2 regions of the Psychrobacter sp. M13 genome follow, and region 1 is predicted to be linked to the other one. Evidence: riboswitches for the same ligand, from Rfam matches in the RefSeq annotation. Region 1 holds a riboswitch; the other holds the start of a gene.

What was found. A riboswitch is a leader RNA that binds a small molecule or an ion and turns the genes downstream of it on or off. The one in region 1 is predicted to bind thiamine pyrophosphate.
Region 2: it holds a riboswitch for thiamine pyrophosphate, as region 1 does, so the genes downstream of both, tenA (thiaminase II) here and thiC (phosphomethylpyrimidine synthase ThiC) in region 1, are expected to answer to the same signal.

What each region holds. Positions count from the first base shown of each region.
Region 1 is NZ_CP132194.1:127,516-133,121, forward strand. Features, by position in the region: gene Q9G97_RS00575 (fructose bisphosphate aldolase) at 121-1,023, shown strand; gene Q9G97_RS00580 (hypothetical protein) at 1,131-1,667, shown strand; gene thiC (phosphomethylpyrimidine synthase ThiC) at 1,764-3,713, opposite strand; TPP riboswitch at 3,964-4,083, opposite strand; gene Q9G97_RS00590 (oxidative damage protection protein) at 4,295-4,588, opposite strand; gene argH (argininosuccinate lyase) at 4,720-5,606, opposite strand, start outside.
Region 2 is NZ_CP132194.1:1,781,926-1,787,531, forward strand. Features, by position in the region: gene Q9G97_RS07440 (lactoylglutathione lyase family protein) at 1-132, opposite strand, end outside; gene Q9G97_RS07445 (LysR family transcriptional regulator) at 254-1,123, shown strand; TPP riboswitch at 1,452-1,570, shown strand; gene tenA (thiaminase II) at 1,708-2,355, shown strand; gene Q9G97_RS07455 (class I SAM-dependent methyltransferase) at 2,464-3,162, shown strand; gene Q9G97_RS07460 (YbeD family protein) at 3,445-3,765, shown strand; gene nrdA (class 1a ribonucleoside-diphosphate reductase subunit alpha) at 4,282-5,606, shown strand, end outside.

The DNA of each region.
Region 1 (5,606 bases):
AGGCAGCTTGCACGTCATATGCTAAGGTAATTTGCAACCGATAAATATCTGTTATTAACACTGTTTTATTAACACTGTTTTATCGATTTATTTTTATCATAATAATAGGATATACAAGTAATGGAAAATCAAGAACAATACAACAAACAGCTCCAACGTGTCAAAGAGGGCTCAGGATTTATCGCCGCACTCGATCAAAGTGGCGGTAGTACCCCTAAGGCCTTGGAGAATTATGGCGTCACCAGTGATGACTATGACAATGACGAGGCAATGTTTGATCAAGTACATGCTATGCGCTCGCGTATTATGACCTGCGATTGCTTTGATAATGAACGTGTCCTTGGCGCTATACTATTTGAAGATACGATGGATCGCGAGGTTGAAGGCAAGCCCACCGCCAACTATCTATGGGAAGATAAAAATATCGTACCCTTTTTAAAGGTGGATAAAGGTTTAGCAGAACAGATGAGCGGCGTACAAGTAATGCGTCCGATGCCTGATCTGGATGCGCTACTGGACAAAGCAAATAGATATCCAGTATTTGGCACGAAGATGCGCTCGGTTATTTATGAGCCCAATGTCGATGGTATTGAGCTAGTCGTACAGCAACAGTTCGACGTCGCTAAGCAAATCATCTCTAAAGGTCTTATGCCCATCGTTGAGCCAGAAGTGGATATCAATAGCGCGAAAAAGCACGATTGCGAGCTACTACTCAAAACCAATCTATTGCACAATTTAGATCGTTTGGCAGATGATAAGCAAGTTATGCTGAAATTGACTTTGCCTGAAGAGGCGGGATTCTATCAAGAGTTGATCGATCATCCAAAAGTGCTAAAAGTTGTGGCATTATCAGGTGGCTATAGCCGTACTGATGCATGCGATAAGCTTAAGCAAAACCCTGGCATGATTGCTAGCTTCTCACGTGCCTTTACTGAGGGTTTGAGTAAACAGCAAAGCGATCAAGAGTTTTCTGATACGATTGACACTTCAATCAATGAGATTTATGAGGCGTCAAAGGTTTAGAATTTAGAGTATTATAGGATTAGTTTATGATCTCAGCGAGCTTGTTGCTTACTGAGATTTTTTAGTGCTATACATGAATTTTTTGCTGTTACTTGTCAAGGTGAACTATGCTCTCTATCAACTCTAAGCTCATTAAAGTAGCTTTAGTAACATCTCTATATATTCCTTGCACACTTAATGCCAGTGTCCATGAGCCAATATCCAATCCATTTACTAGAGAGCTTGCAAGTATTGACTTAGCGACCATTGATTACGAGTTACTACAAGCTAACTTTATGTATTTTACCATTAATGCTTTTATTAATAGTTGCGAAAAAAATGCTCCAGATTTGAGTCATGAAATGATTATCACTGGAGAAGAAATTTTCGAAAATAACCCTAAATTAACTAAAAGTTTAGATATAACGAAAGAACTTTGGAGGGAGGTTAGCTTAAATGACGATGCAGGTCTCTTGAACGCTCAACAAATAGACACTTTGAATATGATTAGTGGGGTTATTGGACTCTTGCGCGGTGTTGATCTTAAACTATCTGCTGATGAATGCTTAGGATTCTTGCAGAATATTCAAAATGTACCCAATCGAGAACAATTCTGGGATAACTACCTACGTCAAGCAATCCCTGTAATTATAGAGTCTTCGTAACTTCAATACTTCAATACTTCAATAAAAAATTAACTGAAAAAAGCCTAGCAACTATTAATAGCGCTAGGCTTTTTTGTGAGAATAATCAGGCAGTTTTTAAACCCCTTTACTCTCCAAACCCTTAGCATACTCCCGCACGTTCTGGGTGATTTTCATTGAGCAAAACTTCGGGCCACACATCGAGCAAAAGTGAGCGGTTTTATGAGCGTCTTTTGGCAGAGTCTCATCATGGAACTCACGGGCAGTATCAGGATCGAGTGCTAGGTTGAACTGATCATCCCAGCGGAATTCAAAACGGGCTTTGGATAAGGCATTATCACGTGCTTGTGCACCCGGATGACCTTTGGCAAGATCGGCAGCATGGGCGGCGATTTTGTAAGTGATGATGCCATCTTTGACATCCTTTTTATTCGGCAGGCCCAGATGCTCTTTTGGCGTGACGTAACATAGCATCGCGGTACCAAACCAGCCAATCATCGCCGCGCCAATAGCACTCGTAACATGATCGTACCCAGGTGCGATATCGGTCGTTAATGGCCCTAAGGTATAAAAAGGTGCGTCATTACACAGCTCAAGTTGCAAGTCCATATTCTCTTTAATGCGGTTCATCGCGACATGACCTGGGCCTTCAACCATTACTTGTACATCGTGCTCCCAAGCGATTTTGGTTACCTCTCCAAGGGTACGCAGCTCACCAAATTGTGCTTCATCGTTGGCATCTTGCAAGCAGCCAGGGCGCAGGCCATCGCCTAAGCTAAACGCCACATCATACTGTTTCATAATCTCGCAAATATCAGCAAAATGCGTATACAAAAAGTTCTGCTGTTGATGCGCAAGGCACCACTGCGCCATGATAGAGCCACCGCGTGAGACGATACCCGTTAAGCGTCCAGCAGTCATCGGTACGTATTCGAGTAAAACACCTGCATGAATAGTAAAATAATCCACGCCTTGTTCCGCCTGCTCTATCAGCGTATCGCGGAATATCTCCCACGTTAAATCTTCAGCGACACCATCGACTTTTTCTAGTGCCTGATAAATAGGAACCGTACCAATCGGTACCGGTGAGTTGCGAATTAGCCACTCACGAGTCTCATGAATATGGTTACCCGTTGATAAGTCCATGATGGTATCAGCGCCCCAACGTGTCGCCCACGTCATTTTAGAGACTTCTTCATCAATAGAAGAGCCGAGCGCTGAGTTACCGATATTGGCGTTAATTTTGACCAAGAAGTTGCGCCCGATAATCATCGGTTCAGATTCAGGGTGGTTGATATTATTAGGAATGATTGCGCGTCCTGCTGCTACCTCTGAGCGCACAAATTCAGGAGTGATGACAGTAGGAGTGTTCGCGCCAAAGCTCTCCCCATCATGTTGGCGCATATCGGTCAGCTCGTGTTGCTTTTGGGTCTCGCGGATGGCGATGTATTCCATTTCTGGAGTAATGATGCCACGGCGCGCATAGTACATTTGCGTGACGTTGCCTGCTTTACCAGCGACATCTTTGGCACGACGCGGTTTATCAATATGAGCGAATCTTAGATTGGCGGTGCTGATATCACGCGCACGCGCTAGACCATATGAGCTGGACAAGCCATCTAGCTGTTCAGTATCGCCGCGCTCAGCTATCCAGCCTTCGCGCAATTTTGGCAAGCCTTTGGTTAGATCAATCTGAATGTTGGGATCAGTATAGACGCCAGAAGTATCGTAGACATAAAATGCTGGATTTGGCTCCCACTCGTTCTCAGGAGTACCTTGTACTGGAGTAGGGTCAAGGCTAATTTTGCGCATGGGCACTTGAATATCAGGACGCGTGCCTTCGATATAGACTTTATGAGAGGCGGGCAAGATACGATGCAAGTCGCGAGCGTCTTCTTCAAAACGCGCATCAGTGTCACTACGATGAGCAGGAGTTTTTAGCGCGTCGCTCTTTTTATCTGCTTTGCTTGAGTTTGTGACAGGCGAGTTAGCAGGTTTATATAATGTCGGCTCAGAGTGTGTAGATGAGTGGCTGTCAGGTGTTGGATGAATCGTTGCAGTAGTCATATGCTGTCCTAGCGATTGTGTTGTCTAAGGGTAAGGCAACACCGCCAGTAGCTGCGGGGCAAGCATAAGTTATCAAAGTAAATGTCAGTGGATTAATAGAGTTTATCACTAAGCAAAATAGTCATAAATGCTATCAATCATACTTTGGACGCAACTTTTTATTAGACGTTATTGTTTAGCAAAACGTAAGCTGTACTAAATATACACCGATAATAAAAAGGCATTTCTGCATATCCTTTACTTCTAAATAACAAAGTGCTTAAGACTTCCCTGCGTCGGTACTAACCGCATCAGGTTCGGCGGGTGATCTCTCAGCGAATGTACGATGACTATTTAAATAGCCACCTACACCGCACCCCGAGTCTGTCAGTGTTGTAAATCGTCTTGATACTAACAAAATTTTGCCCTAAGCGCTAATGCTATTTATTTATATAGATAATGTCACTTTTTATACAATGTCATTTTTTGCTTTATGCAAAGTCATCATCGCTACAAATCTTTGTCATATTAGATCTAGTTAAAAAAGTCTGCTAAGCAACGTTGTAAAAGATGAGTTGTTAGACTATTTACTTAGTTTTAATTTACTTGCTTTCAGGCGTCCAACCCTGTGCGCGCTCGTAATCTTCGTTATCCAAAAATTTATCACGCTGATCGGTTAAGAACTTTTTAGCTTCAGGATCTAGCATGCTTAGATGGTTTTCATTGATCAGCATGGTTTGCTGCTCAAGCCATTCTTTCCAAGCTTTGTCCGAAACCGTTTCTTGTAGCTCTTGTCCTTTTTTATTTGGAAAAGGGGGATGCGCCATTTTTGGCAAGTCCTGCTGATACTTGCGACAAAATACGGTATTGGCTTGTGGGTTAAAGGTTTCAGTCATAGATAACTCCGTATTATTCAATGTTAAAAAACGAGTATTTGATAAGCTACTTTACCTGATTATCTTTATAAAAACACCCGCCTAATAGCGGGTGTGATTTACTATAAATTAATAAACTTGTATAAAACCATTTAAGCAAAAATCTCTAAACGAGTGCGCCCACGAGCAACCGCTTGCTTAACTTGATTAGGGGCGGTGCCACCTAAGTGATCACGGGCAGCCAGTGAACCTTCTAAAGTTAAATATTCAAACACATCATCGCCAATGGCGTCACTAAATTGTTGCAACTGCGCCAATGACAAGTCGCTCAAGTCGACGCCTTCTTTGATACCCAAAGCAACGGCATTGCCAACTACCTCATGAGCATCACGAAATGCCACACCATTACGGACCAAGTAATCCGCCAAATCGGTCGCCGTCGCATAGCCCTTCATCGTAGCAGCACGCATATTTTCTTTATTGGGCGTGATATTCGGCAGCATATCGGCAAAAGCTAGTAGCGAGCCTGTTAGCGTATCAACACAATCAAATAGTGGCTCTTTGTCTTCTTGATTGTCTTTATTATAAGCGAGTGGCTGGCTTTTCATTAAGCTTAGGAGCGTCATTAGCTGCCCAAATACTCGAGCCGCTTTGCCGCGTACCAGCTCTGGCACATCAGGGTTTTTCTTTTGCGGCATGATTGATGAGCCGGTACAGAAGCGATCTGGTATCTGTACAAAGTTAAATTGCGCTGACATCCATAGGATAATCTCTTCGCTCATGCGTGACAGATGCATCATTAGAATGGAAGCCGCGGAGGTAAATTCAATCGCAAAATCACGATCTGATACTGCGTCTAAAGAATTTTGGCAGATACCTTCAAAACCTAACAATTCAGCAGTAATAGTACGGTCGATCGGAAAAGTCGTCCCTGCAAGAGCGGCGCTACCAAGTGGTAACTGATTGATACGACGACGGGCGTCAACTAGGCGCTCAGTATCACGATAGAGCATCTCAAACCATGCCATCACATGATGAC
Region 2 (5,606 bases), 1.5 Mb from region 1:
ATCTTCAACGATCTCAGTCGGCTCCATAATAATGTACCAACCCATGACTTCTGTATAGAACTTCACCGCTGCTGCTAAGTCAGGTACTGAAAGACCAATATGTGAAAAACTTCTTGGGTAAACCTTACTCATTGTTAGTACTCCTGCTTGATATGCTGTTTTTGATTAGTGATCGCTTGACACAGGACTACTATACAAAGGTACAATCATTACGTAAAATTATCATTTATTATATAAATAAGTATGGTTTGTAATGATAAATACTATCTGGCTACGCACTTTTTGTACTTTGGTAGAAGTCGGTCACTTCACTCATACAGCTGAGCGTCTGCATATGACGCAATCGGGCGTCAGTCAACATATTAATAAGCTCGAGGCGCAGTTAGATATCTCGCTGCTTATACGCCAAGGTAAGCAATTCTCATTAACTAGTGCAGGCGAGTACCTCTATGACGAGGCAAAAGATATCTTGCTAAAACTGACTCATTTAGAGCAGCGTCTTGGGGAGGATTTAGCTTTTGAGGGTAAGGTGCGTGTGATGTCGCCTGGAAGTGTGGGGCTCAAGCTCTATCCTCATCTTTTATCATTGCAACAGATGCATCCTAAGCTGATAATCAATTATAGGTTTGCACCTAATAGTGACGTGGAGCAGGCGCTGGTTAGTAGTGATATTGATATCGGTTTTATGACTGATATCTCCCGTATTTCCAGTATCAATTGTAAGCCCGTGGCGACGGAAGCTTTGTTATTAGTGACGTCAGCGCAGATTAAATCAGTAGACTGGGAAGCTTTAGTCCAACTTGGATTTATTGGTCATCCTGATGGCGCTCATCATGCCAATCTATTATTAGGCGCTAACTTTTCTGAGTTTGAGCATATTAACGACTTTGAAGAAAAGGGCTTTTCTAATCAGATAGGGTTGATTTTGGAGCCTGTAAGTCGCGGATTAGGATTCACCGTGCTACCTGAGCATGCTGTCGTTGCCTTTGAAAGATCTCATCTTATCAATAGCCACCCTCTATCTACTCCCATCAGTGAAACCCTTTATGTGGCGACCAAACGCGAGTATGCCATGCCTCGTAGAATACAAACCCTCATTGAGGAAGCGCAAAAATGGCTGTAAGTGATGCCCGTTTCATAAGAAATTTAAATAATATAAGAAATTTGAATGAACAGTAGCTTTGAGCAAAGCTATATCATAAAACCTTTTAGTCTTAGCTAACAAGTCATTAAACAGCAATGAAATAAAAGCTGAGTGTAGCATTCATTACCACCAGCTAAAGCAATGTTAGCGACGCTTTTGTATAGAGGCACTTCGAAGCTTCAACATAAGGGCACAGACAGAACCATTATTTATGGTTCTGTGCGCATCACTTGCTAATGATGCCAGAGTTCGTCTATCATATGGCTCAACTGCTCAAATAACAGCAGATCTAAACTATTTATTCCTAAAAACCTTGTCGGGGTGCTGTGATTTTTGATGCTTTTAACACCATCACAATCATGGCTGAGAGTTACCCGCGAACCTGATGCAGTTAGCACTGACGTAGGAAACAAGCGTGACATTTTGTAGCACACCTCTTAAGCCTATTTTGCTAAGCAAGCCTTGCCCGTTTATATCCATAATCTGCTAAGTTTTTTGTGCCTACTCACTTCTCGTCTCCTACCACCTGCTTACTTGCACTTTTATAAAGGCAAGTGCACCCTATGAATTATCAAACGCTACGTCACAACTGCCCAACGTGGGATGACTACATCCAACATGACTTTGTCAAGCAGTTAGCGGTAGGCACGCTTGCCCCTGACAGCTTTCGTCATTACCTCGTCCAAGACTATTTATATCTGATTCACTACACCCGCGTGATGGCTTTGAGTGTCTATAAAAGCGCAACGCTGGCGCAAATGCGGATGGGTCAAGCAGGTATCAATGCCATGCTCGATATGGAAATCGACATGTATCTTGACTTCTGTCATCAATGGAACATACCCCTTGAACAAGTTGAGAGCGCTACTGAATCTGCCGCGACCATCGCTTATAGCCGCTATATCTTAGACGCTGCGATGTCAGGCTCACTGGCCGAGCTTTATGCGGCTATTGCCCCTTGCCTAATGGGCTATGGAGAAATTGGCAAACGCATTAAAGAGCAAGGTTTTATCACGGGCAATCCGTATCAGCCATGGATTGATGTGTTTTCCAGTGACGAATTTCAAGCGATTACCGCGCAGAACGAAGCACAGATTGATGCTCTACTCGCACAGGCTAGCCCTACGCAAATGGATAAATTCCAGCAGCTATTCAATATCGCCGCGCGTATGGAGGTCAGTTTTTGGCAACAGGCGTTAGATCTGTCTTAACCTATGTTTTTGACTCATATTTGAAATTATCGTCAACCTAGCTTGTAGTGAATATAAGCCTCTAAAATTAACCTTAGCCATCAACAACTAACAACAAGGAAAAATATCATGGCCGCATTCGATGAACACGCCAGTGCGTACGACAGCTGGTTTTTGGATAACCAGAACTTACTAGCCAGCGAGCTAAAGCTGGTCGCACGCTTCTTAGATAAAGACAGTAAGACACTGTCTATCGGCTGTGGTAGCGGGTTATTTGAGTCGCTACTAGCAAAGGAATACGATATCCATATTACGCATGGTATTGAGCCATCAAAAGATATGGCAGAAATCGCTGAAAAACGTGGCCTACAAGTAGACATTAGCCCTGCTGAAACCTGCGAGATTGAGCCTAATAAATTCGATATCATCCTGTTTAACGGCAGCGTCAGTTATATTAGTGATTTGGACATTTGTATCCAAAAAGCCTATGACGCCTTAAAAACTGGTGGCAAGCTTATCCTCATCGATGTGCCTAAAGAGAGCGGATTTGCCACCCTTTATAACTTAGCCAGCGCTGTAGATACTTGGCAGCACCCTTTACTGGAACACATCTCCCCTGCTGACCCTTATCCTATTGAGCTGGTCAAATCAGCGAACTGGCGCACCTCTGATGAAAAAATCACACTGATGCAAGCGAATGGTTTTGTTGATTTTGAGTATGCGCAAACCTTGTTAACTCATCCTATGTATGCCAATGATAAAGTCCAAGAGGTTATTAAAGGTTATGATCGTGGCGACTATGTCGCGATTTGTGGCTATAAAAAGTAGCTGATAAAGGATTTGTAACCTCAAAGCTAGGATGCACCCTTGAATAATGCCTTATGTATCATTATAAATAGAATATGCAATGGCTGCTCTTACGCGTTGATTGACGCTATCATTACTCTCAAAAATCGTTATCAAACATCACTGTCAAAAAATCTGAGCCCATCTCAGATTTTTTCGCTAAAAGTCAGAGCGCGTCATCATTTAAAACAATCATAAGGATTACTCATGAGTGATAACCAACAAAACCCAGATGTAGAAAAAGACAGCAAAAAAGAAATCGAGATGACTGATATGACGCCTAATGAGGGTATCTTAAAAGGCAAAAAAACTGATATTCAAAATCCTGAGCTCTGGGACTTTCCTATGGACTACCCGATGAGCATTATCGGGCATGAAGGCGAGTATGATAGTCTTCTAAATGAGATTAAGCTTATCCTCGGCAGCCAATTTCCAGATTTTGACTTAGCCTCTATCGAAGTCAAGCCTTCAAAAACAGGTCGCTTCCATTCAGCGCGTGTGAATATACACATTACCACTGCCGAGCAAGTGAATACGCTCTATGCGGCGCTTGATGATGCCAAAACCGTACGTATGGTGGTATAAGTTAATGCGTTACTGGCCTATTGAGTGGCCTGCTCAAAATAGCGAGCCATAAAGATAAAGGTAAAATACGCATTACGTAATCGTCACTTATTTGGGTGGCGATTTTTTGTGTACTGCGCTACAATCTACGCCCTCATTTTCACTCTGACAGCGCTATTATTAGCCATGACTTTTAATCATTATAAAAACGAAAGCGCAAGCCTTTTTTTATAAAATATTTTGTTATTGCTTACATTTTCTCTAAGCCTTATCCCATCACCCTTTGCTCTCATTTGAGCGCGATACATGCCTTCATCAACATAAATCCTAGTGAAAATCAATATAGCATTTTCAAAAAATTCCCGCTATATTGTGCCTACTTACTAATCAACACGCTATATGTAGTGCTCAATGATTTTTATCATTATTTTGAGCAAGGGTATATTTTTGCCCAAAAAGCACTGACAGTATTTAGAGCAGTAGTTAGTAAGCTTTCTGACAAAACAAATATTATAAGCAAACACTGATGAGGGTAGCATGACACATATCGACAAGATTCAAGTGACCAAACGTGACGGACGTCTAGAGCCTATTGATTTGGATAAAATCCACAAGGTTATCGAGTGGGCCGCGCACGACTTAGATAATGTGTCGGTGTCACAAGTTGAGCTAAAATCGCACATTCAGTTCTATGAAGGTATCAAGACTCGTGATATCCACGAAACCATTATCAAAGCTGCCGCTGATCTGATCTCAGAAACGACCCCTGACTATCAGTATTTAGCCGCGCGCCTAGCGATCTTCCATCTGCGTAAAATCGCCTATAATAAATTTACCCCACCGCATCTGTACGATCATGTGAACAAACTGACCGATGCAGGTAAATATGACGAGCATATCCTAGCCGATTATAGCCGCGAAGAGTTCGATGAGCTTAACGAATATCTTGACCATTGGCGCGATATGAATCTGGCCTATGCTGCGGTTGAGCAAATGGCCGGTAAATACCTCGTACAAGATCGCGTCACTAAGACCGTCTATGAAAGCCCGCAGTTTCTTTACATGCTGGTCGGTATGTGTCTGTTTGCCAATTACGACAAAGCTGAGCGTATGAGCTATGTGAAGCGCTTCTATGATGCGACCTCACAATTCAAAATATCCCTACCAACGCCTATTATGTCTGGTGTGCGTACCCCATCGCGTCAGTTCAGCTCCTGCGTACTGATCGAATGTGGTGATAGTCTAGATTCTATCAACGCCACTACTAGCGCCATCGTACGCTACGTCTCACAACGCGCGGGTATCGGCATCAACGCGGGTCGTATTCGTGCCCTTGGTAGCCCTATCCGTGGCGGTGAAGCCCAGCATACGGGCTGTATTCCTTTTTATAAATTATTCCAAACGGCTGTAAAATGCTGCTCACAAGGCGGCGTCCGTGGTGGTGCTGCGACGTTATTTTATCCAATATGGCATTTAGAAGTAGAGTCGTTACTGGTACTCAAAAATAACCGCGGCGTCGAAGACAACCGTGTCCGTCATATGGACTATGGTGTTCAGTTAAATAAAACCATGTATACGCGCTTAATCAAAGGTCAAGATATTTCGTTATTTTCACCGGGTGATACCCCAGGTCTATATGATGCATTTTTTGAAGATCAAGATAAATTCGAAGAGCTATACACCAAATACGAGAATGACCCGAGCATTCGTAGCCGTCAAATCCCAGCGGCAGACTTGTTTAGTCTCATGATGCAAGAGCGCGCTAGCACCGGTCGTATCTATATCCAAAACGTCGATCATTGCAACACGCATAGTCCCTTTGACGCGACGGTTGCGCCGATTCGCCAGTCAAACCTATGCAT